Regions from separate parts of the Methylobacterium sp. NPDC080182 genome, predicted to be linked through region 3. Evidence: predicted binding sites of a transcription regulator. Region 3 holds the regulator's gene; each other region holds the start of a gene.
The links. The regulator PhoB, encoded in region 3, activates phosphate uptake and scavenging genes when phosphate is short. The targets are predictions, from matches to a motif close to TGTCATNNANCTGTCAT.
Positions count from the first base shown of each region.

Region 1: a site for PhoB is predicted at 2,958-2,974, ahead of ACQKQD_RS23110 (inorganic phosphate transporter). Genes of this name have one in related genera too.
Region 2: a site for PhoB is predicted at 4,468-4,484, ahead of ACQKQD_RS09960 (YdcH family protein). Genes of this name have one in related genera too.
Region 4: a site for PhoB is predicted at 1,568-1,584, ahead of ppk2 (polyphosphate kinase 2). Genes of this name have one in related genera too.

Region 1 covers NZ_JBNNWO010000014.1:11,295-18,477, reverse strand. The annotation lists gene ACQKQD_RS23125 (MFS transporter) at 1-49, shown strand, start outside; gene ACQKQD_RS23120 (MucR family transcriptional regulator) at 528-935, shown strand; gene ACQKQD_RS23115 (hypothetical protein) at 939-1,190, shown strand; gene ACQKQD_RS23110 (inorganic phosphate transporter) at 1,280-2,908, opposite strand; gene ACQKQD_RS23105 (ceramide glucosyltransferase) at 3,118-4,266, shown strand; gene ACQKQD_RS23100 (DUF1045 domain-containing protein) at 4,292-4,978, shown strand; gene ACQKQD_RS23095 (chloramphenicol acetyltransferase) at 4,971-5,591, shown strand; gene phnC (phosphonate ABC transporter ATP-binding protein) at 5,706-6,554, shown strand; gene phnD (phosphonate ABC transporter substrate-binding protein) at 6,658-7,183, shown strand, end outside.
Region 2 covers NZ_JBNNWO010000004.1:278,110-285,292, forward strand. The annotation lists gene ACQKQD_RS09935 (acyl-CoA dehydrogenase family protein) at 1-1,096, shown strand, start outside; gene ACQKQD_RS09940 (tetratricopeptide repeat protein) at 1,213-2,085, opposite strand; gene ACQKQD_RS09945 (5-(carboxyamino)imidazole ribonucleotide synthase) at 2,418-3,530, opposite strand; gene purE (5-(carboxyamino)imidazole ribonucleotide mutase) at 3,527-4,027, opposite strand; gene ACQKQD_RS09955 (YdcH family protein) at 4,106-4,366, opposite strand; gene ACQKQD_RS09960 (YdcH family protein) at 4,498-4,680, shown strand; gene ACQKQD_RS09965 (propionyl-CoA synthetase) at 4,919-6,847, shown strand; gene ACQKQD_RS09970 (hypothetical protein) at 6,906-7,183, opposite strand, start outside.
Region 3 covers NZ_JBNNWO010000016.1:61,095-68,277, forward strand. The annotation lists gene pstA (phosphate ABC transporter permease PstA) at 1-5, shown strand, start outside; gene pstB (phosphate ABC transporter ATP-binding protein PstB) at 28-843, shown strand; gene phoU (phosphate signaling complex protein PhoU) at 953-1,672, shown strand; gene phoB (phosphate regulon transcriptional regulator PhoB) at 1,795-2,490, shown strand; gene ACQKQD_RS25375 (protein-disulfide reductase DsbD family protein) at 2,670-4,838, opposite strand; gene ACQKQD_RS25380 (aminopeptidase P family protein) at 4,976-6,814, opposite strand; gene ACQKQD_RS25385 (hypothetical protein) at 6,953-7,183, shown strand, end outside.
Region 4 covers NZ_JBNNWO010000001.1:51,525-58,707, reverse strand. The annotation lists gene ACQKQD_RS00255 (hypothetical protein) at 194-442, opposite strand; gene ppk2 (polyphosphate kinase 2) at 521-1,468, opposite strand; gene ACQKQD_RS00245 (hypothetical protein) at 1,623-1,898, shown strand; gene ACQKQD_RS00240 (hypothetical protein) at 1,956-2,816, shown strand; gene ACQKQD_RS00235 (response regulator) at 2,832-3,212, opposite strand; gene ACQKQD_RS00230 (LLM class flavin-dependent oxidoreductase) at 3,341-4,705, opposite strand; gene ACQKQD_RS00225 (cupin domain-containing protein) at 4,725-5,285, opposite strand; gene ACQKQD_RS00220 (ABC transporter substrate-binding protein) at 5,305-6,243, opposite strand; gene ACQKQD_RS00215 (LLM class flavin-dependent oxidoreductase) at 6,243-7,183, opposite strand, start outside.

The DNA.
Region 1 (7,183 bases), on a different contig from region 3:
GCTCTTCGCCATGCCGGCGAGCCTGCGCCGGAGCGACCGCGCGGCGTGAGACGGCCCGCCGCCCCGGCGCGGCCAGGGCGGCGGGTCGCGCCTGGCCCCGGAGCGGGGCGAGACGGGCGTGGCCGCACGCCGCGCGGGCGGGATCGGTCAGGCGCGCGACCACCGCGACCGAGCGGCCCCGGATCGGCGCCGGGGGCCCCCCGAGGTTGCGCGCCGCCGGGATCGGCCGATGCCGATATCCGGTTCAGACGCCGATCTCAGCGGCCGAAATCAGTGAACGTATCAGTAACCATGGCGGGAATGCCGCCGGTTGCGCGGTGGAGCAAAAAACCTCGCGCTGCCGGACAAACCGCCGACCGCTCATATTGTATATTATCTGCAACCTCAAGAAACGGAGTGAAATCAACTTGAGGTAGAAATCCCTCGGCTGGCCCGTCGCCTCGGTTTCGTCCCGCAAAGCCCGCGCGAGCGGACCCACCGGAGACGAGGCACGAGGATCGGGACGCCCTCGAACAGCGATGTCTCAGATGGACCACCTCACCGACCACCGTTCAACCTTCATGCTGGAGAAGGTCGGCGCGATCGTCGCGGCCTACGTCTCGCGCAACGCGATCGAGGTCACGGCGCTGCCGGCGCTGATCGACCAAGTGCACACGGCGATCGCGGTGCTCCGCTGCGCGCCGTCGGAGTTCGGCGGGGTCGGGCTGAGCCAGTCGCAGGTCGATGCCTCGATCCAGCAGGACGGCCTGATCAGCTTCATCGACGGCCGGTCCTACCAGACCCTGAAGCGCCACCTCACCGCGCACGGCCTCACCCCCGAGCGGTACCGGGCCAAGTACGGCCTGCCGGCCGACTACCCGATGGTGGCCCCGGGCTACGCCGCGCGGCGCTCGGAGATCGCCCGGGCGATCCAGCTCGGCCACAAGGCGGCCTGAGCGATGACGCCCGACGCTTCCGCGGATCCGGCCCGGGACCGCGCGCCGTTACCGGGGGCGGCGCGCACGAGCGACGCCCTGAGCCGCATCGCCGGCATCCTCGACGTGCCGGTGGCGAGCTTCTACCCGGATGCCGACCGGCCCGACGCGGCCATGACCCAGGCGGCCGACCTCGTCTCGGCCTTCGTGGCGATCGACAGTCCGGCGGCGCGCCGGACCTGCCTGGCCTTCGTGCGGGCGATGGCGAGTTCCTGAAGCGCCGGGGCGCGCTGCGGGAGGCCGGAGACCGGGTCGCTTCGTCGGGGGGCGGAGCGCGGTCTCCGGCCCGTCCGGCCGGACCCGCGTCAGAACAGGTGGCGCAGGAGGTAGAACAGAGCGGCTGCGAGGGTGATCGCCGCCGGCAGGGTCAGGATCCAGGCGAGCGCCATGTTGCGCACCGTGGACATCTGGAGCCCCGAGCCGTTGGCCGCCATCGTGCCGGCGACGCCCGACGACAGGATGTGGGTGGTCGAGACCGGCAGGCCGTAGAGCTCGGCCAGCTCGATCGTGCCGGCGGCGACGATCTCGGCCGAGGCGCCCTGCGCGTAGGTCAGGTGGGTCTTGCCGATCTTCTCGCCCACCGTGACGACGATGCGCTTCCATCCGACCATGGTGCCGAGACCCAGCGCCAGGGCGACGCAGACCTTGACCCAGCCCGGGATGTAGCGCGTGCCGTCGTTGAGCAGGCCCGCGTAGCGCTTCAGGTCGGCCTTTTCGGCCTCCGAGAAGTCGGCCCCGGCGCCCGGCAGCACGCGCACCGCGTCGGCGGCGAGGTACATGTCGCTGCGCAGGTTCTGGGTCTGGGCGGCCGGCACCGTGCGGATCGCGCCGTAATTCTTCACGCTGGCGGCGATGTCGTCCGAGAGCGCCGCCAGCGCCGCGTAGACGGGCGGCGTGTTCAGCGCCTTGGTCTTGAGCGCCTCCGTCACGGTCCGGCGCGCGGCCGCGGCGTCCGGAACCGCCGCGCCGGGGGCGCGGGCGGAGAACACCGCGCTCGCCGCCGTCGAGGCCTGCACGAAGGCGGGCGTCGTGTCGTCCGCCATGGTGCGGTTAAGCGCGTAGGCGGTGGGGGCGGCGCCGATCAGGATCAGCATGATCAGGCCCATGCCCTTCTGCCCGTCATTGCCGCCGTGGAAGAACGAGACCAGCGTGCAGGTGAGGATCAGCAGGCCGCGGATCCACGGGGGCGGCGGCGCCTCGCCCGCGGGCGCCTCGTAGAGGTCCCTGCGGCGGACCGTGACCTTCAGGGCGAGCAGCAGCAGCGCCGCGAGCACGAAGCCGCAGACCGGGGATAACAGCAGCGCCTTGAACACGTTGAGCGCCTGGGTCCAGTCGACGCCAGCAGTGCCGTCGCCGCCGTTCATCAGCTGGTTGGCGAGGCCGACGCCGAGCACCGAGCCGATCAGCGCGTGGGACGACGAGTTCGGCAGCCCGAACGCCCAGGTCCCGAGGTTCCAGATGATGGCCGCCAGCAGCAGCGCGAAGATCATCGCGTAGCCCGCGTGCGAGCCGACGTTGAGGATCAGCTCGACCGGCAGCAGCGTGACGATCGCGTAGGCCACCGCGCCGGAGGACAGCATCACGCCGAGGAAGTTGAAGACGCCCGACCAGATCACCGCGACGAGCGGCGGCATCGAGTGGGTGTAGATCACCGTGGCGACCGCGTTGGCGGTGTCGTGGAAGCCGTTCACGAACTCGAAGGCGAGGGCGATCAGCAGGGCGAGGCCGAGCAGCGCGAAGGCGCCGTAGGCCAGGGGCGCCTCCCCGACCGCGTTCATGTCCGCGATGAGGCTCACCACCGCGTAGCCCAGGCCCGCCACGAGGACGAGGAGGAACGCGACGACACCGCCGAGATGCATCCCGTGGTCGAGGCGCGGGCCGCCCGCCTGCCGGCCTTTCACCGCCCCCGACGGCATCACGGCGGTATCGGACATGAACCCTCGCGCGGAATCTTTCGTGGTGAGCGGGGATTAAAACCGCGCGGTGACGGTTGGGTGACGGCCCGCGACGCCGCGCGTCGGCGAGCGTGTCCGAGAGCGTGTCCTAGAGCGTGTCCGAGAGCGTCGGGCGGCGCTGTCACACGCCTGACGCGGTCCGGCCGCTAGCGGACCGGACCGCTCGCCCGATCGCACGAGGGATCCGCATGATTGACGCCACGGTGCCGGCCCTGTCCCTCGGCGCGCTCCTGGCCGTCGTCCAGATCGGCAGCATCGCCGTCGCGGCCCGGCGCCTCGGCCGGGACCACGGCCCGTCGCGGTTCCCGGACGGCGCGCCCGTCTCCCTGGTCCGCCCCCTGCGCGGGGTCGAGGCCTACAGCGAGGAGATGCTCCTCCGCAGCTTCCGCCTCGACTACCCGTCCTACGAGCTGATCTTCTGCGTGGCCGACCCGGCCGACCCGATCGTCCCGATGGTGGAGCGCCTGATCGAGGCCCACCCGCACGTGCCCGCCCGCCTGATCCTCGGCGACGAGCGCGTCAGCGCGAACCCGAAGCTCAACAACTGCCTGCGCGGCTGGCGCGCCGCCGCCCACGACTGGGTGGTGTTGGCCGACTCCAACGTGGCGATGCCGCCGGACTACCTCCAGCGCCTCCAGGCGGCGTGGCGCGCCGATACCGGCCTCGTCTGCTCCACCCCGGCCGGCGCCCGCCCGGGCAGCTTCATGGCGGAGGTGGAGTGCGCCTTCCTGAACACCCTGCAGGCGCGCTGGCAATACGCCGCCGAGGCCTTCGGGCTGGGCTTCGCGCAGGGCAAGAGCATGCTCTGGCACAAGCCCTTCCTGGAGGCGCAGGGTGGCCTCCAGGCGCTCGCGGCCGAGATCGCCGAGGACGCGGCCGCCACCAAGCTCGTGCGCGCCGCCGGCAAGCGGGTCCACCTCGTGGCGAGCCCGTTCGAGCAGCCGCTCGGCCCGCGCGGCTTCCGGGAGGTCTGGGCGCGGCAGCTGCGCTGGGCGCGCCTGCGCCGCGTGACCTTCCCGCTGTTCTTCGCCCCCGAGATCGGCAGCGGCGTCCTGCTGCCGGCGCTCCTCGTCGCCCTCTGGGCCGGAAGCCTCGCGGGCCTCGCGGGCGCTGCAGGCCTCGCCGCCCTGTGCTATGCCGCGGAGCACCGGCTCGCTCTCCGCGCGGGCTGGCACCGCTCGCCCCGCACGCTGGCCGCCTTCCTGGCGCGCGACGCCCTGATCCCGGCGATCTGGGTCGGCGCCTGGATGCGGAGCGCCATCGTGTGGCGGGGCAATGCCATGGACGTGCGCCCCCGGCGGGCCGCCGACGCGCGCACCTACGCGCCGACGGCCTGACCGCCCGGCGATCGGAGGCCCTGACGTGTCGCGCCGCTACGCCCTCTACTGGCTGCCCGCCCCGGATTCGCGCCTCGAAGGCTTCGGCCGGGCGATCCTCGGCACCGACAACGTCACCGGGCTGCCGGTCCCGCACCCGGAGGGGCTCGGCGATCTCGCACCCGTCACGGCGGGCGCGCGGGTCTACGGGTTCCACGCCACCCTCAAGGCGCCGCTGCGCCTCGCCCCGGGCACCGGGGAGGCCGACCTCGTGGCCGCCGCCCGCGCCCTCGCGGCCGCGCACCCGCCGGTGGCGGTGGGGCCGCTCCGGGTCGCCGCCCTCGGGCCGTTCCTCGCCCTGGTGCCGGAGACACCCCCGCCGGAACTCGGGCTCCTCGCCGCCGAGTGCGTCGCCGCCCTCGACCCGTTCCGGGCACCGCTCACGGAGGCCGAGCGCGCCAAGCGCCGGCCGGAGCGCCTCGACCCGCGCGGCCGCGCGCTCCTCGACCGCTGGGGCTACCCCTACGTGTTCGAGGCCTTCCGCTTCCACATGACCCTGACCGACGCCCTGCCGGAGGCGGAGCGCGACCTCTGGCACCGGCGCCTGTCCGAGGCCTACGCCGCCGCGGGACCGGAGCCCCTGCGGATCGACGCCGTCAGCCTCCTGACCCAGGACGGGTCGGGACCGTTCCGGCTCCTGGCGCGCCTGCCCTTCGGAGAGGCCCGTGGTTGACCGCCCCCTCGGCCTCGAACCCGCGCTCGATCCGAGCGCCCGGGTCGTTGACAGCCGCCTCGGCCGCTACACCGAGGTCGGCGCCCGCACCCGCCTCACCGAGACGACCCTCGACGACTATTCCTACATCGGTGAGGACGGCGAGGTGATCTACACCGCGATCGGCAAGTTCTGCTCGATCGCCGCCAGCGTGCGGATCAATCCCGGCAACCACCCGATGGAGCGGGCGTCGCAGGCGCACTTCACCTACCGGGCGCGCGCCTACTGGCCGGAGGAACTGGACGAGCCCGCCTTCTTCGACCGGCGCCGGGCGAGCCCGGTGGCGATCGGCCACGACGTCTGGATCGGCCACGGCGCGGTCGTCCTGCCCGGGCGCACGATCGGCACCGGCGCGGTGGTGGGGGCGGGCGCCATCGTCACCCGCGACGTCGAGCCCTACACGATCGTCGTCGGCAATCCCGCCCGGCCGGTCCGGCGCCGCTTCCCCGAGGTGGTCGCTGACCGTCTGACCCGCCTGGCGTGGTGGGACTGGGACCACGAGCGCCTGCGCCGGGCGCTGCCGGATTTCCGCGGGCTGCCCATCGAAGCATTCCTGGAGCGCCACGAAGATTAAGTCGGCTATCGAAAAGCCGAGATGCTGCGCCGGCAAATATAATCGTTCCGAATACGTCATCCAATCGTCGTCAAACCGGCGTCTACGTGCGGCCGTTCCCCGGCGGATGGTGGCATGCTGGTTATCGAGGATCTCACGCGCCAGTACGGCGACCGACGCGCCGTCGACGGCGTGTCGCTCCGGATCGAGCCCGGCAGCTTCGTCGGGGTGATCGGCCGGTCCGGTGCCGGCAAGTCCACGCTGCTGCGCCTCATCAACCGGCTGGTGGATCCGAGTTCGGGGCGCATCCTCCACGACGGCCGCGAGGTCACCACCCTGCGCGGCCGTCCGCTGCGCGAGTGGCGCACCCGCTGCGCCATGATCTTCCAGCAATTCAACCTCGTCGGCCGGCTCGACGTCATGACCAACGTGCTGATGGGGCGCCTCAGCCACGTGCCGACCCACCGCGCCCTGCTCCGGCAATGGTCCGCCGAGGACCGCGCCATGGCCCTCGCCGCCCTGGAGAGCTTCGACATGGGCGAGTTCGCCGGCCAGCGGGCCGACGGCCTGTCGGGCGGCCAGCAGCAGCGCGTCGCCATCGCCCGCGCCCTCGTGCAGGAACCCGAGATCCTGCTCGCCGACGAGCCGGTCGCCTCGCTCGACCCGCGCAACACGCGGCTCGTGATGGACGCGCTCGCCGACGTGAACCGGCGCTACGGCATCACGGTGCTGTGCAACCTGCACTCCCTCGACCTCGCCCGCGCCTACTGCGACCGCCTCGTCGGCCTCGCGGCCGGGCGGGTCGTGTTCGAGGGCGGCCCCTTCGACCTCACCGAGGACGTGGCGCGCCGGCTCTACGGCCTGGAGGCCGGCGAGGTTCTGGACGATTCCGCGCAGCGCGAGGCGGAGCAGCGAGCCGCGATGCCGGGCCGGCCCGGTCTCGTACCGGTACGCCCGGTCCGCGAGGCCGCCCTCGGCGCCTGACCCGGGCCCCGGGCCCCAACAGAAACCGCCAACGAAACTGTTCGGAAACGCCCGACCGGCCTCCGGCCGGCCGAACCTCGCCGACGCCACGAAGGACGACCCGATGATCACCCGACGCACCCTCGCCGCCGCCGCGGCCCTCGCCCTCCTCGGCCTGCCGGCCGCCGCCCAGGACTGGAAGGCCCAGTATCCGGAGCTGACGCTGGGCGTGATCCCGGCCGAGAACGCCTCGGGCACCGCCGACCGCTGGGCGCCGCTCACCGCCTACCTGACCAAGACCCTCGGCGTGCCGGTGAAGCTGCGGGTGGCGAGCGACTACGCCGCGGTGATCGAGGGCCAGCGCGCCGGCAACATCCAGATCGCGTGGTACGGGCCGGCCTCGTTCGCGCGGGCCGTGATGACCGGCGTCAAGATTGAGCCGATCGTCAACCAGAAGCACGAGACCGGCGCCTCGGGCTACTATTCGGTGGTCTACGTGCTGGCCTCCAGCCCCTACAAGACCGTCGAGGATCTCAAGGGCAAGAACCTCGCGCTGGTCGATCCGAACTCCACCTCCGGCAACCAGGCGCCGCGCTTCTTCCTGAAGCGGGCCGGCTACGACGTCGAGAAGTTCTTCGGCAAGACCTTCT
Region 2 (7,183 bases), on a different contig from region 3:
CGCCGACCTCTACCCGTCGCTGGAGAGCCGGCAGGCGCGCCTCAAGGCGCCCCTCGGCTTCCCCGAGGACGGCTGGGCGGCCTTCGCGGAACTCGGCGTCGCCGGCCTGCCCTTCTCCGAGGACGAGGGCGGCCTCGGCGGCGGTCCGGTCGAGACCATGCTGGTCATGGAGGCGGTGGGCCGCAACCTCGTGGTAGAGCCCCTGCTCGCGAGCCTCGTGCTGGGCTCGACGGCCCTGCGGCTCGGCGGCAGCGCCGCGCAGCGGGAGCGCCTCGTCCCGGGGCTCGTCGCCGGCGACCTCCGCCTGACCCTCGCCCACACCGAGCGCCAGTCCCGCTACGACCTCGCCGACGTGGCGACGACAGCCCGTCGCAGCGGCGACGGCTACGTGCTGAGCGGGGCGAAGAGCGTCGTGCCCAACGCCGACGCGGCCGGCCTGATGGTGGTCTCGGCCCGCGTCTCGGGCGAGCGGCGCGACCCGAGCGGGATCGGCCTGTTCCTCGTCCCGACCGACGCCGCCGGCGTCGCCATCGAGGCCTACCCGACCCAGGACGGCGGCCGGGCCGCCGAGGTGTCCTTCTCCGACGTAACGCTCCCGGCCGACGCGGCGCTAGGCGACCCGGAGAGCGGCCTGCCGCTCCTGGAGCGGGTGGTGGAGCACGGGATCGCGGCGCTCGCCGCCGAGGCGGTGGGCTCCATGGACGCGCTCCACAAGCTCACGGTGGAGTACCTCAAGACCCGCAAGCAGTTCGGCGTCAGCGTCGGCTCGTTCCAGGCGCTGCAGCACCGGGCCGTCGACATGCTGATCCAGCTGGAGCAGGCCCGATCCATGGCGCTCTACGCCGCCATGATGGTGGACACATCCGAGCCGCGCGCGCGGGCCGCGGCCCTCTCGGCCGTGAAGGTGCAGATCAACAAGGCCTGCCGCTACGTCGGCCAGGAGGCGGTGCAGCTCCACGGCGGCATCGGCATGACGCTCGAGTATATCGGCGCCCACCACTTCAAGCGGCTCGCCATGATCGAGTACCAGCTCGGCGACACCGCCCACCACCTGCGCCGGATCACGCAGGACGAGAACGGGCTGCTGGCGGCGTAGTTCGCCTCAGGCGCTGGCACCGTCTCCGCGCGCGGAGCGAAGCGATCCGGTGGCGCCGCGCGCGACCGTGTCGCGCTGCCCTTCGTCGCTCCGCTCCGCGCGCGATGACGGAGCGATCAGTTGAACAGCGTGCCGACACCGCCCTGCACGCGGCCGAGGCCGGCCCGCGCGACGGTGTTGTTGGGGTCGATCGTCGAGGCGCGCTGGTAGTTCTCCATCGCCTCCTTGCGCTGGCCCTGCTTCTCGTAGGCGAGGCCCCGATAGGCCCAGGACGTGGCGTCCTTGGCGTTCACGTTGAGCGCGGCGTTGTAGTCCTCGATCGCCTTCGCGTACTGGTTGGTCGCGATCAGGCTCTGGCCGCGGGCCGCGTAGGGCGCGGCCACGAACGGGTCGCGGTCGATGGCGGCGTCGAAATCGGCGATCGCCTGGGTGTCCTGGCCCTGCTTCTGCTTCACGAGGCCGCGGGCATGGTACGCCTGCGCGGATTCGGGGCTCAGGCGGATCGCGACGTTGAGGTCGTTCAGCGCCTGGTCGAGGTTGCCCTGCGCGCGCTCGACATTGGCCCGGCCGATATAGGCCGGCCCGTAATTCGGATCGATACCGATCGCCTTGGAAAAGTCCTGCAGCGCCGGGCCGTCGCGGCCGATCTGGCGGTTCGCCAGGGCGCGATTGTTGTAGGCGGAGGCGGAGTTCGGATCGAGCTGGATCGCCTTGGTGAAGTCGCCGATGGCGTCGTTGAACTGGCCGGCGCGGGCGTAGGCGGCGCCGCGGGTGTTGTAGGCCGCCGCGTCGTTCGGGTTGCGCTGCACGACCTCGGTCAGGGAGGCGATGTTGACGTTCGTGGCGCCGGTCGTGTCCTTCTCCAGGACCGCGTATTGCCGCGGACCGGCCGCGCTGCCGACGGTCTCGCAGCCCGCGAGGCCGGCAGCCGAGACCAAGGCCGCGCCGATCAGTGCCGTCTTCCGTCCCAGCCGGTTGCGTACGTTCATTGCCCCACTCTCCCCGAGGCGTCGCCCGCTCCGCGCGCGCCCGCCCCGCCCCTCACAGTCCAAGAGCCCGCGCCGAGCGCCGGGCACGCCCGAGTTCGGGGCACCGTCGCGCATCACGGTGAAGGCCGGCTTAAGAAGCGCCGCGTCGTGATCCGGCCCCCGCCGGTCCCGGCGGGACCGAGCGGTGCGGGCGGGTTCGAGCGACAGCATACGGAACCGACCACACTGTCGTGGAAGCGGCGGGATGTGGCGAAGGTATGGCTCGACCGTTCCGCGGGGCCGCGGACGGCCCTCCGGCGATCACGCGGCGACGCGGGTGTGCCCTCGAAGCCTCAGGATCCGGTCGGACCCGGCCCGAGGCGCGTGACGTGGCCCATCTTGCGGCCGGGGCGCGCCTCGCCCTTGCCGTACAGGTGCAGGTGGGCGCCGGGCTCGGCCAGCAGGGCGTGCCAGTCGTCCGCCTGGGCGCCGATCAGGTTGCGCATCTCGACGGGCAGGCCGCCGACCCGGCCCGCATCGCCCAGCGGCCAGCCGCAGACGGCCCGGACGTGCTGGGCGAACTGCGAGGTCAGCGCGCCTTCGCTGGTCCAGTGGCCGGAATTGTGCACCCGGGGCGCGATCTCGTTGACCACGAGCCGCTCCGCCCCGTCCTCGCGGACGAGGAACATCTCGACGGCGAGCACGCCGACATAGTCGAGGGCGTCGGCGATCCGCCGGGCGATCTCGACGGCGGCACGGCCCGTCTCGGCGGACACGCCGGGCGCCGGCACCCGGGTCAGCGCGAGGATGTGGTCGCGGTGCTCGTTCTCGCAGAGGTCGTAGGCCGCGAAGCTGCCGTCGCGCCCGCGCGCGCCCACCACCGAGACCTCGCGCTCGAACGGCACGAAGCCCTCCAGGATCAGCGGCGCGCCGCCGAACTCGGCGAACAGGGCGTTGCGGTCGCCCTCGGCCCGCTCGCGGAGCATGCGCTGCCCCTTGCCGTCGTAGCCGAAGCGGCGGGTCTTGAGCACGGCCGGCAGGCCGATCAGCTCGATCGCCCGGTCGAGGTCGTCGGGCGTGTCCACCGCCCGGAACGGCGCCGTCGGGATGCCCAGGCCGTTGATGAACTCCTTCTCGGAGAGCCGGTCCTGCGTGGTCGAGAGCGCGCGCGCGTTCGGGTGCAGCGCGGCGTGCCGGGCGAGGACGTCGGCGGTGGCGTGCGGGATGTTCTCGAACTCGTAGGTCACGACGTCGACGCCGCGGGCGAAATCCGCCAGCGCCGCGGCGTCGTCGTAGGCCGCGCAGGTGGTCCGGGCGGCCACGTCGAAGGCGGGGCTGTCCGCGTCGGGCGCGTAGACATGCGCCTTGAGGCCGTAATCGGCCGCCGCGAGCGCGATCATGCGCCCGAGCTGGCCCCCACCGACGATGCCGAGGATGGAGCCGGGGCCGAGGATCTTGTCCGTCACGCGTTCTCTTCCGTCACCGGCCGTTCGGCCACCGAGGCGCTCTGGGCCGCGCGCCACGCCTCCAGGCGCTCCGCCAGGTCCGGATCGGTCAGCGCCAGGACGGCGGCGGCGAGCAGGGCCGCGTTCACCGCCCCGGCCCGGCCGATCGCCAGGGTCCCCACCGGGATGCCCGCCGGCATCTGGACGATGGAGAGCAGGCTGTCCTGGCCGGAGAGGGCCTTCGACTCCACCGGCACGCCGAAGACCGGCAGGCGGGTCATCGCGGCCGCCATGCCGGGCAGGTGCGCGGCGCCGCCCGCACCGGCGATCACCACCTTGAGGCCGGCCGCGACCGCGCCCTTGGCGAAGGCGACGAGCCGGTCCGGCGTGCGGTGGGCCGACACGATGCGCGCGTCGTACGGTACGCCGAGCGCGTCGAGCGTCTCGGCGGCATGACGCATGGTCGCCCAGTCGGACTGGCTGCCCATGATGATCGCGACCGGAGGAGGCGACGCCATCGTTGATCCCGGCAAAAGAGGGCGCTTACAGGCGGCGCGGGCCTGCGGCAAGGCGGGGCCGGAGGGCGTCCACCGGCATCAGGCGATGATGTCCGGCGTGAGCGCATCCTCGATGTGATAGATGCGGTCGCGCAGCGTGAGCTTGCGCTTCTTCAGGCGCTGGATCTGGAGCTGGTCCCCGGCGACGCTGCGCTCCAGCGCCTCGATGGCGCTGTCGAGATCCCGGTGCTCCTCGCGCAGCCGCGCCAGCTCGCCCTGGAGGTCCGACTGCGCACCCTCACCCGCCTCGTCCGCCATCGTCACCTGAGAACCCGAAGACCGTTCGTCGCCCGAGAGCATGCGTCACGCTCCGGCGCCGGACAAGGCGGCGCGGTAAGCAATCATCAGACTTAGCAGCAGAAAACGCTTCGACAGGTCCGGCATCCTGTGCCAATCTCGTTGTGTCGAAACGATGACAGGAGATTCGACTCATGTCGCTGCAGACGCATCTGAACCAACTCGCCCGGAAGCACGAAGCCCTCGAGCGCGAGATTCAGGAAGCGATCCACAGACCTTCGGCGAACGACCTCCACATCGCCGAGCTGAAGCGACGGAAACTCCTCCTCAAGGACGAGATCAACAAGCTTCAGGCGGGCAACGACACGTTGCACTGACGCCTGAGACGTCCAATCCGATAGCGAATTCACGCTGACGACCGCCGCATCGGGAGCCCCGGTGCGGCGGTTTTCTCATTGGGGGGCACCGAGCCGCGGCCGTCACGCCCGTGGCCACTCCCTCCCGTGGCCACTCCCTCCCGTGGCCACTCCCTCCCGTGGCCACTCCCGCGCGCGCGAGAATGGGCTACTCTGCAGCCCGCCGCCGGAGAGCGGTCCGCGAGGAAACGCCCAACCGATGACGAGAGCCAGCCTGCCGGGCCGCTACCCGGAGATCTACGAATCGGCCTGCCGCGACCCCGAGGCGTTCTGGCTCGGTGCGGCGCGGGCCCTCGACTGGGCGCGGGCGCCGGAGCGGGCCTTCGCGCCGGATTCCGGCCCCTACGGACGCTGGTTCCCGGACGGCACCCTGAACGCCTGCCACAACGCGGTCGACCGCCACGCGGACGGGGGCCGGGCGGATCAGGTGGCGATCCGCTACGACTCGCCCGTGACCGGGACCAAGCGCAGCATCACCTACCGGGCGCTGCGCGACGAGGTGGCGGTGCTGGCCGCCGTGCTGGCCGACCTCGGCGTCGGCAAGGGCGACCGGGTGATCCTGTACATGCCGATGGTGCCCGAGGCGCTGTTCGGCATGCTGGCCTGCGCCCGGCTCGGCGCGGTCCACTCGGTGGTGTTCGGCGGCTTCGCGGCCAGCGAGCTGGCGGTGCGGATCGAGGACGCGGCGCCGAAGGTGGTGCTCGCCGCCTCCTGCGGGATCGAGCCGAACCGCGTGGTCGCCTACAAGCCGCTCCTCGACGCGGCGATCGCGGCCTCGCGGCACAAGCCGGAGGCCTGCCTGATCCTCCAGCGCCCGCAAGGGCCTGCGACCCTCGTCGCGGACCGGGATCGCGACTGGGGTGAGACCGTCGCGGCCGCCCGGGCGGCGGGGCAGAGCGCGGCGTGCGTGCCGGTCGCCGCCACCGACCCGCTCTACGTCCTCTACACCTCCGGCACGACCGGGAAGCCGAAGGGCGTGGTCCGCGACACCGGCGGCTACCTCGTCGCCCTGGCCTGGTCGATGCCGAACCTCTACGGCGTCCAGCCCGGCGAGACCTACTTCTGCGCCTCCGACATCGGCTGGGTCGTCGGCCACTCCTACATCGTCTACGCGCCGCTCCTGCACGGCTGCACCACGGTCCTCTACGAGGGGAAACCTGTCGGCACGCCCGATGCCGGTGCCTTCTGGCGGGTGGTCGCCGAGTACGGGGTGGTCTGCCTGTTCACCGCGCCGACGGCCCTGCGGGCGATCAAGAAGGAGGATTCGAAGGGCGCCCGGATCGCCGATCACGACCTCTCGGCCTTCCGCAGCCTGTTCCTGGCGGGCGAGCGCGCCGATCCGGACTCGGTCGCCTGGGCCGAGCGCGTGCTGGGCCGGCCGGTGGTCGACCATTGGTGGCAGACCGAGACCGGCTGGCCGATCGCCGGCAACCCGATGGGCCTCGGCCTCCTGCCGGTGAAGCACGGCAGCACCTGCGTGCCGATGCCGGGCTACCGGGTCGAAGTGCTGGACGAGGGCGGCAAGCCGGTTCCGGCGGGCACCATGGGCACCATCGCGATCCGCCTGCCCCTGCCGCCCGGCTGCCTGCCGACGCTCTGGGGCTCGGACGACCGGATGCGGTCGAGCTACCTCGCCACCTTCCCGGGCTACTACGACACGTCGGATGCCGGGGTGATCGACGCCGACGGCTACATCACGGTCCTTGGACGGACCGACGACATCATCAACGTCGCGGGCCACCGGCTGTCCACCGGCGGCATGGAGGCGGTGCTGGCGAGCCACCCGGACGTGGCGGAATGCGCGGTCATCGGCATCCGCGACGCGCTGAAGGGGGAGGTGCCCTGCGGGTTCGTGGTGCTGAAGGCCGGCGTCGCCCGGCCGACCGAGACGATCGAGCGGGAACTCGTCGCCAAGGTGCGGGACGAGATCGGCCCGGTGGCCGCCTTCAAGCTGGCGCTGACCGTGCCGCGGCTGCCCAAGACCCGGTCGGGCAAGATCCTGCGGGCCACGATGAAGCGCATCGCCGATCACGAGCCCTGGACGATGCCGGCGACGATCGACGACGCGGCGGCCCTCGACGAGATCGGCGACAGCCTGAAGGACCGGGGGATCGGCGCGGACCGGTAGGGTGCCGGACCGCGCCGCTTGCGCGTTGACGGGCGATCGCGGCCCGCCTCAATCCGCCTCAATCCGCGTCAGCGCCGTCGTCGTCGGTGTCGATATCGACCGTCGGCGCCGGCTGCGTCAGGGCGGGCGCGTAGGTCCCCGCGGTCGGACCTGTGGTGACCGAGGCCGGGACGCGCCGGGCGTTCGGCTCGGACGGGATCAGCGTCGCGGTGGCGGCCACGAGGCCGGCGAGGGACCGGACGTCCTGCGGCTGCCGCGGATCGCGCGAGATCAGCGTCGCCTCCTGTTGCAGGCGGAGATTGCAGGCCTCCGAAGGCAGGCCGCCGTTCGGCGTGC
Region 3 (7,183 bases):
GCTGAGCCCCCTTTCGAGGACACGACGATGAACGCCGCCTCCGCGATCCCCACGGTCGAGCTGAACCGCAACCGCGCCGAAGAGGGCGGCCCCGTGCGGATCGCCGTCAAGGACCTGAACTTCTACTACGGCAGCTTCCACGGGCTGAAGGACGTCAACCTCAACTTCCACGACCGGCAGGTGACGGCGCTGATCGGCCCCTCCGGCTGCGGCAAGTCCACCCTGCTGCGCTGCTTCAACCGGATCTACAGCCTCTACCCGGAGCAGCGCGCGGAGGGCGAGATCCTGCTCGACGGCGAGAACATCCTCAGCCCCTCCGTCGACCTGAACGAGCTGCGCTCGCGCATCGGCATGGTGTTCCAGAAGCCGACGCCGTTCCCGATGTCGATCTACGACAACGTGGCCTTCGGCCTGCGCCTCTACGAGAAGCTGCCGAAATCCGAGCTCGACGGCCGGATCGAGGAATCCCTGCGCAAGGCCGCCCTCTGGGACGAGGTGAAGGACAAGCTCCGGCAGCCCGGGACCGGCCTGTCGGGCGGCCAGCAGCAGCGCCTGTGCATCGCCCGGACGGTGGCGCAGAAGCCGGAGGTGATCCTGTTCGACGAGCCGACCTCGGCGCTCGACCCGATCTCCACCGGCCGCATCGAGGAGCTGATCGAGCAGCTGCGCGACGAGTTCACCATCGTGATCGTCACCCACAACATGCAGCAGGCGGCGCGCATCTCGCAGTTCACCGCCTTCATGTATCTGGGGCAGCTCGTCGAGTTCGGTCCGACCAACCGCATGTTCATGAACCCGACGGAACGCCGCACGCAGGACTACATCACCGGCCGCTTCGGCTAGTCTGCCGGGCCGCTCCGGTCCCGGGACCGCCGCTCGCGTCTCCGGCGCGCCGGCGGGTCCCGCAAGCCTCCCGGAGGGCCGTCCCCGGGACCCCATCGAAGGATCCGCCATGCCCGGCCATATCGTCACCTCCTACGACACCGACCTGGAGAACCTGCGTCGCTCGATCTCGGAGATGGGCGGCGTCGCCGAGAAGATGACCGCGGAGGCGACCGACGCCCTCGTGCGCCGGGACGACACGCTCGCCCAGGCTGTGATCCTCGCCGACAAGCGCCTCGACGCGCTGCAGCGGGACATCGAGGAGCGCGCCGTGCTGCTGATCGCCCGGCGCCAGCCCCTGGCGATCGACCTGCGCGAGACCATCTCGGCGATCCGCGTCTCCGGCGATCTGGAGCGGATCGGCGACCTCGCCAAGAACGTCGCCAAGCGCGTGGTGGCGATCTCCGATCAGGCGCCGGCCCAGAAGATCGTGCTCGGCGTGCGCCACATGAGCGACCTCGCCGAGGGTCAGCTGAAGGACGTGCTCGACGCCTACGGGAGCCGCGACGTCCAGGCGGCCCACGACGTCTGGGAGCGCGACGGCGAGATCGACGCCCTGTACAATTCCCTGTTCCGCGAGCTCCTGACCTACATGATGGAGGATCCGCGCAACATCTCGTTCTGCACGCATCTCCTGTTCTGCGCGAAGAACGTCGAGCGCATCGGCGACCACACCACCAACATCGCCGAGACGATCCACTACCTCGCCACGGGCGAGACGCTGGCGGGTGACCGGCCGAAGAACGACGCGTCGAACTACGCGACCGTGGACGGCGTGCAGGCGCCGTGAGGCGCCGACCCCGGCGCCTTCCTGTGGGCGCGGCCGGGGTCACTCTCCGTGCGGGTTGAGGCGGGGCGGCGCCTCCTGCACCATCCGGTGACCGCCCGCAGAACGAGTTTTCGAACGTGAGCATGCAAGTCCTGATCGTCGAGGACGAGGAGGCCCTGAGCACGCTGCTGCGCTACAACCTGGAGGCCGAGGGCTTCCTGGTGGATTCGGCGGCGCGCGGCGACGACGCCGAGCTGCTCCTGGCGGAGCGGATCCCGGACCTCGTCCTGCTCGACTGGATGCTGCCCGGCCTCTCGGGGATCGAGCTGTGCCGTCGGATCCGGGCGCGCCGGGAGACCGAGCGCCTGCCGGTGATCATGCTCACCGCCCGCGGCGAGGAGGGCGACCGCGTCCGCGGGCTCGGCACCGGCGCCGACGACTACATCGTCAAGCCGTTCTCGGTCCCGGAGCTGCTCGCCCGGATCCGCGCGCTCCTGCGCCGGGCCAAGCCCGCCCACGTCTCGGACCGGCTGGCGGCGGGCGACCTGGAACTCGACCGCACCGGCCACCGCGTCCGCCGCGGCGGCGAGGAGCTGCATCTGGGCCCCACGGAGTTCAGGCTCCTGGAATTCCTGATGCTGGCGCCGGGCCGGGTCTTCTCCCGCGAGCAGCTCCTCGACGGGGTGTGGGGCCACGACGTCTACATCGACGAGCGCACCGTCGACGTCCATGTCGGGCGGCTGCGCAAGGCGCTGAACGGCCCGCGCCAGACCGACCCGATCCGCACGGTCCGGGGCTCGGGCTACGCCTTCGACGAGACCTTCTCGCTGGAGGCCTGAGGCGGCCTCACGGGCCGTCCGGATAGGACTTCGCTCCGGCGCACCGTCATCGCGAGCGCAGCGAAGCGACCCAGGGCGGCGGAACGCCGGTGAGCGCGGCGCTGCTGGGTTGCTTCGCTCCGCTCGTAAAGACGGTGGGACGGGCCCGCGAAGATTCGCGCGTCCCGGTCTCCAGGGACTCAGCGCGCCAGCGCCGCGCTCCGGCCCGAGGCGGCCGGCACCGCCTCCAGCGCCGCCAGGACCGTCCCCTCGGTGAGGATCTGCGGCAGCACCTGGGGCTCTCCCGTCCCGGTATAGAGCAGGTAGAGCGGGACGCCGCTGCGCCCGTGCTTCTCCAGGAGGCGGGTGATCTCGGGGTTCTGGTTGGTCCAGTCGCCCTTCATGTAGGTCACGCCGCGCTCGGCCATCGCGGCCCGCACGGCCTTGGTGTTGAGCGAGGTCGCCTCGTTGACCGCGCAGGTGATGCACCACGCGGCGGTCATGTCCACGAAGACGGGGCGGTGCGCGTCGAGCAGGGCGTCGAGGCGCGCCTGCGTGAACGGCTCGATCCCGTCGGCGGCGGCCTGCGCGGCCGGCGCGGCGCGGTCCCGGGGCAGGGTGACGGCGAGGGCCCCGACGGCGATCAGCGCCAGCGCGGCGGCGGCCTGCGCGACCCGGCCGGCCCGCGGCGGGGCGGCGCGGCCGTGCTCCCAGGCCCAGGCGGCGAAGCCCACGAGGACGAGGCCGATCAGCGCCGCCAGCAGCCCGCGCGGGTCGACCTGCTGCGCCAGCACCCAGATCAGCCACGCCACGGTGGCGTAGACCGGGAAGGCCAGCACCTGCTTGAGGGTCTCCATCCAGGCGCCCGGCCGCGGCAGCGCCCGCAGGGCCGGCGGCCAGAGGGTCAGGAGCAGGAAGGGCAGGGCGAGGCCGAGGCCGAGGCTCGCGAAGACGGCGAGCGCCACGCCGGCGCTCTGGGTCAGCGCGAAGCCCACCGCCGAGCCCATGAACGGCGCCGTGCAAGGCGTCGCCACCAGGGTCGCGAGCACGCCGGTGAAGAACGAGCCGCTCAGGCCGCCGCGCCGGGTGAGGCCGTCGCCGAGGCCGGCGAGCCGGCCGCCGACATGGACCGCGCCCGAGAGGCTCAGGCCCATCGCGAACAGCAGGTAGGCGAGCCCCGCCACGATGGCGGGCGACTGGAGCTGGAACCCCCAGCCGATCGCGGCCCCGCCGCTCTTCAGGCCGATCAGCGCGGCGGCGAGCGCCAGGAAGCTTGCCAGGACGCCGGCCGTGTAGGCGAGGCCGTGGAGCCGCAGCCGGGCCGGCCCCTCGCCCGCGTGCCGCACGAGGCCGAGCACCTTGATCGACAGGACCGGGAAGACGCAGGGCATCAGGTTGAGGATCAGGCCGCCGAGGAAGGCGAAGGCCGCGGCGGTCGCCAGCGTCAGCGCGTCGAAGTCGGCGGCGGCCGGCGCGGTCGCGGGCGGCGCGGTCGCGGCCGGCGCCGCGGCGGCCGGGAGGACCGGCTCGTCGCCGTACGCGAAGGCGAGCCGGCGGGTCCCGGCGGCGTCGACCGCCTCGACCGTCAGGACGCCGGGCAGCGCGGCGGGCACCGGGTCGGTCGGGCTGCTCCGGGCGAGGGTCAGGTGCAGGCCGGTCCCGTCGACGCTCATCACCTGCGCGGCGGCGTTGTCGATCGCGGTCTCGGCGTAGGGGAAGTACGCGGCGTTCCGGACCGCCTCGGGCTTGAGGCCGGCCGCGGCGAAATCGAGGCGCAGGGTGTCGCCCTGGCTCGACAGGCTCAGGGGCCAGAGCGCCGGCACGGGGAGCGCAGCGCGGGCGCGCGCGAACAGCGCGGCGTTGGCCGGGTCCGGCTCGGCGTTGCCGACCGGCAGGGTCAGGGCGAGATCGGCCGAGCCGGGCACGCACTCGGTCTCGCAGACGAGGTAAGTCAGCTTGGCCTGGATCCGCACCGGGTCGGCCGGGTCGAGGCTCGGCGGCGGCGTCACCGGGACGAGGAGCGTGACCTCGCCCTCGTAGCCGTAGTTCATGAGGGTCGCGATCGGGATGCGCTCCGGCGCCGGCCACCGGATCGCGCCGGCGTTGAAGCCGGCCGGCACGGTCCAGGTCACCTCCGGGGGCAGGCCGGAATCGCCCGGGTTGCGCCAGTAGACGTGCCAGCCGGGCTTGACCTGCATCCGCACCGCCAGCGTGAAGGGCTGCGCGCCGGCGACCGCGGCGGACTCGGCCACGAGGCTCGCGCGCACGAGGTCCGCGGGCGTGCGGAAGCCCTGCGGGACCCCCTGTGCCGCGGCGGCCGAGAGGCTCGCGGCGAGGGCCAGGATCAGGAGGACGAGGCGGCGGATCATGCTGTCCCTTCGCGCGCGGGGCGGTCGCGGTTTCACGCGCGGCGTGTCGGGCTCGGCGCGGGCGTTTCCATGGCGTCCGGTCTTACCATGGCGTCGGGTCTTACCACGGACCGCGTCCGGGATCCCCTGCGGCCGGCTCACCCCTCGAGCGGCGCCGTCGCCCGCTCGAGCCAGTCGCGCGTCGCGGTGTCGAGCCCGGGCGCCAGGGTCTCGCGGACCCTCGCATGATAGGCGTCGATCCAGGCCCGCTCCCCGGGCTCGAGCAGGTCCGGCCGGATCAGCCGGCGGTCGTAGGGAGCGAGCGTCAGCGTCTCGAAGCCGAGCATCGGGCGCTCCCCGCCCGCGATCGCGCGGGCCTCGACCAGGACGAGGTTCTCGATCCGGATGCCGTAGGCGCCGCGGGCGTAGTAGCCCGGCTCGTTCGACAGGATCATGCCGGGCTCGAGCGCCACCGTGCCGGTCTTGGCGATCCGCTGCGGCCCCTCGTGCACCGACAGGAAGGCGCCGACGCCGTGACCGGTGCCGTGGTCGAAGTCGAGGCCCGCCTGCCAGAGCGGTGCCCGCGCGAAGGCGTCGATCTGGGCGCCGGTCGTGCCGACCGGGAACACCGCCCGGGCGATGGCGACGTGCCCCTTCAGCACCCGCGTGAACCGGTCGCGCATCTCCGGGCTCGGCGCGCCGACCGCGACCGTCCGGGTGATGTCGGTAGTGCCGTCCGGGTACTGCGCTCCCGAATCGATCAGGAACAGCTCGCCCGACTGGACCGCCCGGTCCGTGGCGCGGCTCACCCGGTAGTGGACGATCGCGCCGTTCGGTCCGGAACCCGAGATCGTGGGGAACGAGACCTCGCGCAGGTCGCCGCCGGCGGCCCGGAAATCTTCTAGGGCCTCGACGGCGGCGATCTCGGTGAGGCCGCCGGCCACGGCCGCACCGTCGAGCCAGGCGAGGAAGCGCGCGACGCTCGCCCCGTCCCGGACATGGGCGGCGCGGGCGCCCGCGATCTCGGCGGCGTTCTTGACCGCCTTCATGCCGGTTATCGGGTCCCTGCCGACATCGGCCGTGCCGCCGGCAGCCTCGATCTTCTCCTTCAGGGCGACGGCGCCGGTCGCGGCGTCGAGGCGGACGCGCGCGCCCGCCAGCGATGCCAGCCCGTCGTCCAGGTCCGCCCGCGGCAGGATCTCGGCGATCGGCGCGAATTCCGCCCGCAGGGCCGGATCGATGTTCGGAGAGACGAGGTACAGCCGGGCCCGTCCCTCGCGCGGCAGGATGGCGTAACCCAGCGCCAGGGGCGTGTGGGCGACGTCGGACCCGCGCAGGTTGAAGGCCCAGGCCAGGTTGTGCGGGTCGGAGATCACCAGGGCATCGCAGCCGCCCCCGGCGAGCGCCGCCCGGATCCGGCCGAGCTTGTCGGCGGCCCCCTCGCCGCACAGCGCGTCGGGATGGACCACCACCGGGCCGGCCGGCGACCGCGGCCGACCGGCCCAGACCGCGTCGACGAGGTTCGGCACCGCCCGCACGGTCCCGCCGGCGCGGGTCACGGCCCGCTCCAGGCGCGCCAGACCGTCCGGGGTATGCAGCCAGGGATCGTAGCCGAGCACCTGATCCCGCCGCAGGTTGGCTCCGACCCAGGCCTCCGGCGTCGATTCGGCGAGCGGCACCACCGTGACGAGGCCGGTATCGACCTGCTCGGGCGCCTGCAGGGTGTAGCGCCCGTCGACGACCAGTGCCGCGGACTCCATCAGGATCACGGCCGTGCCGGCCGAGCCGGTGAAGCCCGTGAGCCAGGCCAGCCGCTCGGCGTCGGCGGGAACGTATTCCGACTGGTGCTCGTCGGCCCGCGGCACGACGAAGCCGTCGAGTCCGGTCTCGCGCAGCGCCGCCCGGAGGGCCTCGATCCGCTCGGCGCCCTTCCGGTGGCTCGGGTCGTCGAAGCTCTGGAAGCGTTGACGCTGTCGGGACGGAAGGGTCTCGGTCATGTCGCGAGCCTAGCGCCCGCCGCTCCCGCGTCGCAACACCCTGTTGTCATGAGAAAGAGGTTGGTGGGAGGTCGGTTGCGGTGCTTAAAGATCGTTAGCAATCTTATCACGCCGCGGATTCTCGCTTATTACTCAGACATGCCACGCCGCGTTTACTACCGGATCAGCGACAGACCCGACGGCCGCTTCGACGCCGTCGTGACGATCGAGCCCGACACGGTCGTCCGCCGCGACGGCTTCGATTCGCTCGCCGAACTCGAAGAGTGGATCGACGGCCTGCGCGCGCTGATGGCGGCGCTCGGCGCGCCGGTGTCGCAGGCGGACGCACCGGGGTCGCCGGCCGAGACCGCGGGCGCGCCGGACCGGCCG
Region 4 (7,183 bases), on a different contig from region 3:
GCGGGCATACAAAAGCCCGCCACGGCAGGACCGGGCGGGCGGAGTGGCGGCATAGGGTCGGGAGGTTCGCCGTGGCGGCGACCTGCCATCCCGCCCATGACGGCCGCATGACAGCGGTATGCCAGCGCGATGACAGCCGCATGCCAGCCCCACGAATATCGCGCGACCGTCGCGCGACAGGCGGCCGATCCGGTCAGACCCGCTCCGGCTCCGCCAGCAGGATGGCGGCGCGGATGGCGGCCCGGCGCAGCCCGGCATCGGCCCAGGGCTGATCGATCAGCGTCCGGGCGAAGGGATGCGAGGCCACCGCGGCCGCGGGATCGATGCGGAAGCCGTCCCCGAACGCCACCGAACCGGGCGTGGGATCGGCCAGATAGGCGTCGACGACAGCCGAGACGTCGTCATCGACGATATCCAGGGTCGTGAACAGGTCGAGAGTCATGGGGCGCTTCGCCATGGCGGCGCTATAGCCGCGCCACCGCGACAGGATCACGACTCCCGCGCCGTCTCCGCGCCGCGATCAGAACGCGGCCGGAACGATCATCGCGGCGGGGACCGGGCCGCGCACGTAGTCCGCGTGCCGCAAGCGCTCGGGCAAGTGGACCGCCGGGTGCTCCACGCTGCCATAGGGGATCTGGTCGAGCAGGTGGCTGATACAGTTCAGGCGGGCCCGTCGCTTGTCGACCGCCTCGACCACCCACCAGGGCGCCTCGGGGATATGGGTCCGCGCCAGCATGTCCTCCTTGGCCCGGGTGTAGTCCTCCCAGCGGCGCCGCGACTCGACGTCCATGGGCGACAGCTTCCACTGCTTGAGCGGATCGTGGATCCGCATCCGGAAGCGGAATTCCTGCTCGGCATCGGTGATCGAGAACCAGTACTTCACCAGGACGATGCCGGAGCGCACCAGCATGCGCTCGAATAAGGGGACCGACCGGAAGAACTCCTCGACCTCCGCCTCGGTGCAGAAGCCCATGACCCGCTCGACGCCGGCGCGGTTGTACCAGGAGCGGTCGAACAGCACGATCTCGCCGCCGGCGGGCAGATGGGAGACGTAGCGCTGGAAATACCATTGCGTCCGCTCGCGCTCGCTCGGGGCGGGCAAGGCGGCGACGCGGCAGACACGGGGATTGAGGCGCTGGGTGATCCGCTTGATCACGCCGCCCTTGCCGGCCGAGTCGCGGCCCTCGAACAGCACGACCACGCGCAGTTTCCGATCCTGCACCCAGTCCTGGAGCCGGACCAGCTCGTGCTGCAGCCGGAGCAGCGCGCGGAAATAGACCTTGCGGTCGAGATGATCGGGCGGCGCGCCGCCGAGCTCGGCCGCGAGCCGGTCGAGGCGATCCTCCTCGAGCCCGAGTTCCAGCTCCTCGTCGTAGCTGTCGGCGAGGTCACGCCGGATCGCCTCCAGGGTGGCATCCGAATTGGCATTCAAGGTGGCATCCGGGGCAGAGCTGTCGTCGGGCCGCATCGCCGGTTCTCCTGCGCGTCGCGGGGCCGACCTAGAGCAGCGTTCCGTGACACGCCTGAGAAAGCGCCGCGCCCGCGGCGGCCGATCCCATGTCGCGCCCGTGATCGTTCCGTCATACGGTTCCGCCACCGATCGGGGCGACCGGAGATGCGTCATGGCTGGAGAAGCGAAGAGGGCCGGGCCGAAGCGCCGGCAGGTCGACCCCGATCCGGCGCGCGCCGAGGGCGAGAAGGTCGGCGCGCGCATCGATGCCGCCTTCGAGAAGCTCGCCGGGAAGCTGCGCGCCCGCGCCGACAGGGCCCGCGCCAAGCTCGACGCGGCGACCAAGGCCGAGAAGCGGGCAGTGCTGCTGCGCCGCTACGAACTCTACGCGGACGCGGCGGCCTATCTCGAGGAGCGGCTCGTCGATCGCGGGGGGCGATCCGCGTGATCTCCATCGACCCGGCCGGGCGCGGCGCCGCCCGACGCAGCTGACGGCGAGGATCCCATGTTCGACGCGACCAAGATGCTCGCCGACGCCCTCGGCGAGCACCTGGCCCTGACCTACCAGCGGACCTTCGGCAGCCGGGAGCCGCGCTACGCCGAGATCATCGAGGCCGCGGCGCGCCTGACGATCGAGCGGATCGTCGGGAGCGACGCCCTCTACCATGACGGCGACCACACGGCCCTCGTCACCCTGGTCGCCCAGGACATCCTCCGCGGCCGCTTCCTGCAGCAGGGCATCACGCCCGAGGACTGGCTGCACATGATCCTGGCCGCCCTCTACCACGACATCGGCTACGTGCGCGGCGTCTGCGCCGGAGACCGGCTGCAGGCCTTCGTCATCGACGCGCAGGGCACGACCGTCAGCCTGCCCCGGGGCGCCTCTGACGCGGCGCTGGCACCCTACCACGTGGAGCGCTCGAAGCTGGCCGTGCAGGAGCGCTTCGGCACGCACGATCTCGTCGACGCGTCCCGGGTCATCCGGGCGATCGAGCTGACCCGCTTCCCGGTCCCCGAGGACGATTCCCATCGCGAGACCGGGACCGAGGCCGGCCTGCTGCGGGCGGCCGACCTGATCGGTCAGCTCGGCGACCCGCTCTACCCGCGCAAATTGAACGCCCTGTTCCACGAATTCGCCGAGATCGGCGTCAACGCGGAACTCGGCTACGACAGCCCGGCCGACCTCGCGGAGCGCTACCCGTCGTTCTTCTGGGGCAAGATCGAGCCCGTGATCGGAGACGCGATCCGGTTCCTCGACCTCACGGTCGAGGGGCGGGGCTGGGTCGCGAACCTCTACGCCCACGTCTTCGCCATCGAGCACGACCGCCGGCGCATGGGCCCGCATCCCGGGCCGGGCCCTCTCTGAGGCGGCGCGGCGGCCTCAGGCGGCCGCGACGAGCCTGGTCACGGCCCGGACCAGCTCCGCCGCCACGAAGGGCTTCTCCAGGATGGGCCGGCTCGCCTCGGCCGGGGCGCCGGTAACCCGCACGTCGCCGGTGGCGAACAGGTACGGCACGCCGAGGACGCCGAGACGCTCGGCGACCGGATAGACGCTGTTCCCGTCGCCCAGATTCACGTCGAGCACCGCGGCGTGGGGCGTCTGCTCGGCGATCAGGTCCAGGGCGAGATCCGCGCGCGGGACCGGGCCGATCACCTCGGCCCCGGCGCTGTGCAACCAGCGCTTGACCTCGCTGGCGATGAGATACTCGTCCTCGACGACGAGGACGCGGCACCCGGACAGGGGCGGAACAGCCTCGGGCACGATCCCCTCCCATCGGCGCGCGACGATCCGAGAATAACCGCGCGACACGACCGGAGGTTCGCGCCGTTCGCATGATCCGCCACGCACCCCGACGGCGCGGGACCGCGCCGGCCCGCGCGGCGGGTCGATCAGCCCCCTGGCCGAGCCGGGGCGTCGGGCGGGGCGTCGGGCGGGAAGAAGCGGTTGGCCGGCCGCGCGAGGCCGAGATGGTCGCGCAGCGTCGTCCCCGCGTAGTCCCGGCGGAACAGCCCGCGCCGCTGCAGCTCCGGCACCAGCCGGTCGACCACGTCGTCGAGACCCTCGGGCACGAACGGGAACATCACGTTGAAGCCGTCGCAGGCGCGGGTCTCCAGCCACTCCTCCATCCGGTCGGCCACCTGCGCGGGCGTGCCGACCATCTGCAGGCCGCCGTAGCCGCCGACCTTGCGGGCGAGTTCCCGCACGGTCGCGCCGGTGCGCCGGGCGTAGTCGACGATCTGGGCCTGCCCGCTCTTGCTGGCGTTGCTCTCGGGGAGCTCCGGGAGCGGCGCGTCGAGGTCGAAGCCGGTCGCGTCGACGCCGAGGCGGACCGAGAGGTTGGCGAGGCCGCTGTCGGGATGGACGAGGTCGTCGAGGCGCGCCTTCTTGGCCTGCGCCTCGGCCTCCGTCTCGCCCAGGACGATGAAGCAGCCGGGCAGGATCTTGAGCTGGTCCGGGTCGCGCCCCGCCGCCGGCATCCGCCCCTTCACGTCGGCGTAGAAGGCCCGCGCCGCCTCCAGGGTCGAGGCCGCGCCGAACACCATCTCGGCGGTCTCGGCGGCGATCTGCTTGCCGGCCTCGGAGGCGCCGGCCTGGACGATCACCGGCCAGCCCTGCACCGGCCGGGCGACGTTGAGCGGCCCCTTCACCTTCAGGAAGTCGCCGCGGTGGTCGAGGACGCGCATCTTCGCCGGGTCGAAGAACAGGCCGCTCTCCGGATCCATCGTGAAGGCGTCGTCGGCGAAGGAATCCCACAGGCCGGTCACCACGTCGAAGAACTCGCGCGCCCGGGCGTAGCGGGTGGCGTGCTCCAGATGCGCGTCGCGGCCGAAGTTCAGGGCCTCGTCCGGGTTGCCGGAGGTGACGAGGTTCCAGCCGGCCCGCCCCTTCGAGATGTGGTCGAGCGAGGCGAACTTGCGGGCGACGTGGTAGGGCTCGTTGTAGGTGGTCGACGCGGTGGCGATCAGGCCGATCCGCTCGGTGAGCACGGCGAGCGCCGGCAGCAGGGTCAGCGGGTCGAACGACGTCACGGTGGCCGAGCGGCGGAGCGCCGCCACCGGCATGTTCATCACCGCGAGGTGGTCGGCCATGAAGAACGCGTCGAACTTCGCGGCCTCCAGCCGCCGGGCGAAGTGCGCCAAGTGCTCGAAGTTGAAGTTCGCGTCCGGATAGCCGCCCGGATAGCGCCACCACGCGGTGTGGATGCCGACCGGGCGCATGAAGGCGCCGAGATGCAGCTGGCGGTCCCGGCTCATCGCTGCCGTCTCCGGTCTCTCACGGATGCTTGTGGATCGGGTCGACCCAGTACACCGTCTCGGGCGCCTCGGCGGCCTCGACGTCGGGCAGGTTGACCACCACCGCCTCGTTGTCGGAGCGCACCAGCACGCAGTGCAGCGGCTCGTCGGTCGAGGCGTTGATCTCCTGGTGCGGCACGAAGGGCGGCACGAAGATGAAGTCGCCCGGCCCGGCCTCGGCGACGTATTCGAGCCTGTCGCCCCAGCGCATCCGGGCGCGGCCCGAGACCACGTAGATCACGCTCTCCAGTTCGCCGTGGTGGTGCACGCCGGTCTTGGCGTCGGGCTGGATCGCCACCGTGCCGGCCCAGATCTTCTGGGCGCCGACCCGGGCGGCGTTGATCGCGGCCTGCCGGTACATGCCGGGCGTCTGCGCGGTGTTGGCGTCGAGCCGGTCGCCGGGGATCACCCGAACGCCGTCGTGCTTCCAGCGCTCGGACGCCCCGTGATCGTGGGCGTGAGCATGGGCGTGAGCATGGGCGTGATCGTGGGCGTGGCCATGATCGTGGCTGTGGCCGTGGTCGTCGCCGTGGTCGTGCATGTCGGGTCCTCCCGCGCCATCATTGCACGGCGGCGGCGGTTTGCGAGACGCTCGTGTCGAGGATCGCCTCGGCCCGCGGCGCGCGGGCCTTCGGGATCAGCCCGGCGCGGACGTAGAGATCGATGTTGCGCTGCTCGTCGGCGATCACGGACGCGTCGATCGGGACGGCCCGGTAGGCGGCGCGGCCGAACCAGCGCAGCGGCACCGCCTCCGGCAGGCCGATGAGCTTCGACCAGACGGACGCGTAGGGCGCCGGATCCTTCAGGGCCCAGGCCCGGGCGCGGGCGAGGCGCGAGCCGAAATCGGCGAGCAGCGCCCGCTTGATCCGGATCGCGTCGTCGCTCGCCACCGCGAAGGTCAGGCCCGGGGTGATGCCGTTGCCGTCGCGGATCACCCGGACGAGGCCGGCGAGCTCCGCCGTGGAGGTGTAGGGCTCCCAGGTCGCCCAGGCGTCGACCGCCCCGGAAGCCAGCGCGATCTTGGCGTCGGCCGGCGGCAGGAAGCTGAAGGTCACGCTGTCGGCGGGCAGCCCCGCCTCCTCCAGCGCCGCCAGGACCACCTGATGGCCGATCGAGCCGCGGTTCGTCGCGACGCGCTTGCCCTTCAGGTCCGCCACGGTGCGGAGGGGCGATTCCTTGAGCGCCAGGATCGCCAGCCCGTCCTGCCGGTTGCGGAAGGCCAGGAACGCCTTCACCGGCACCCCGGCGGCCGCCGCGAAGGTGAAGGGCGCGTCGCCGACGCCGCCCGCGTCGATCGCGCCGGCGTTCAGCGCCTCGAGCAGGGGCGCGGCCGCCGGGAACTCGCTCCAGTCGAGCCGGTAGGGCAGCCCGTCGAGCACGCCGGCCGCCTCCATCAGCGCGCGGGCGTTGCCGCGCTGGTCGCCGACCCGCAGCACCTCCTGCGCGTGCGCCGGCCGGACCACCAGGAGCGCCAGCAAGGCGAGGATGACGGCGCGCATCAGGCGGCCTCGGCGGCGCCGCGGCGCCCGAGGGCGGCGCGGACGGCGGGCAGCAGCGACCGGCCGTACTGGAGCGCGTCCTCCAGCGGGTCGAAGCCGCGGATCAGGAAGGTCCGCACGCCCAGGTCGTGATAGTCGAGCAGGGCGTCGGCGACCTGCTCGGGGGTGCCGACCAGGGCGGTCGAGTTGCCCGCCGCCCCGGTCTCGGCCGCGATGGCGGTGAACAGGCGCTTGTCGTGGCGCGGCCCCGCGGCCGCGGCCGCGAGGAGCCGCCGGGAGCCCTCGTTCTGCGGCGTCGCCGCCGGGCCGAGGCCCTTGGCGGCCCGGACGGCCCGGGTCCGGGCCAGGATGTCCTCGGCGCGCTCCCAGGCCCGCGCCTCGGTCTCGGCGAGGATCGGCCGGACCGACAGGCTGAAGCGCGGCGCCCGCCCGTGGGCCGCGGCCGCCGCCCGCACCCGGGCGATCAGCTCGGCGACCTGCGCGTGCGTCTCGCCCCAGAGGGCGTAGGTGTCGGCGTGGCGGCCGGCCACCGCCAGCGCCGCCGGCGAGGCGCCGCCGAAATAGACCGGGATCGCGTTGACCGGCTTCACCTCGGAGAAGCCGCGCTCCACCCGGTAGTGATCGCCCGCGTAGTCGAACGGCTCCGCGGCGGTCCAGCTCTGCCGGACGATGTCGAGGAACTCCCGGGTGCGGGCGTAGCGCGCGTCCTTGGTGAGGTGGTCGCCGTCCTGGGCGAGTTCCCGGTCGTCGCCGCCGCTGATCACGTGGATCGCGACCCGGCCGCCGGTGAGCTGGTCGAGGGTCGCGAATTGCCGCGCCGCCACGGTGGGCGCCGTGAATCCGGTGCGGTGGGCGATCATCAGTCCCAGCCGCTCGGTCACGGCGGCGACCTGCCCGGCGAGCAGGAGCGCGTCCGGCGTGGTCGCGTGGAAGGCCACCA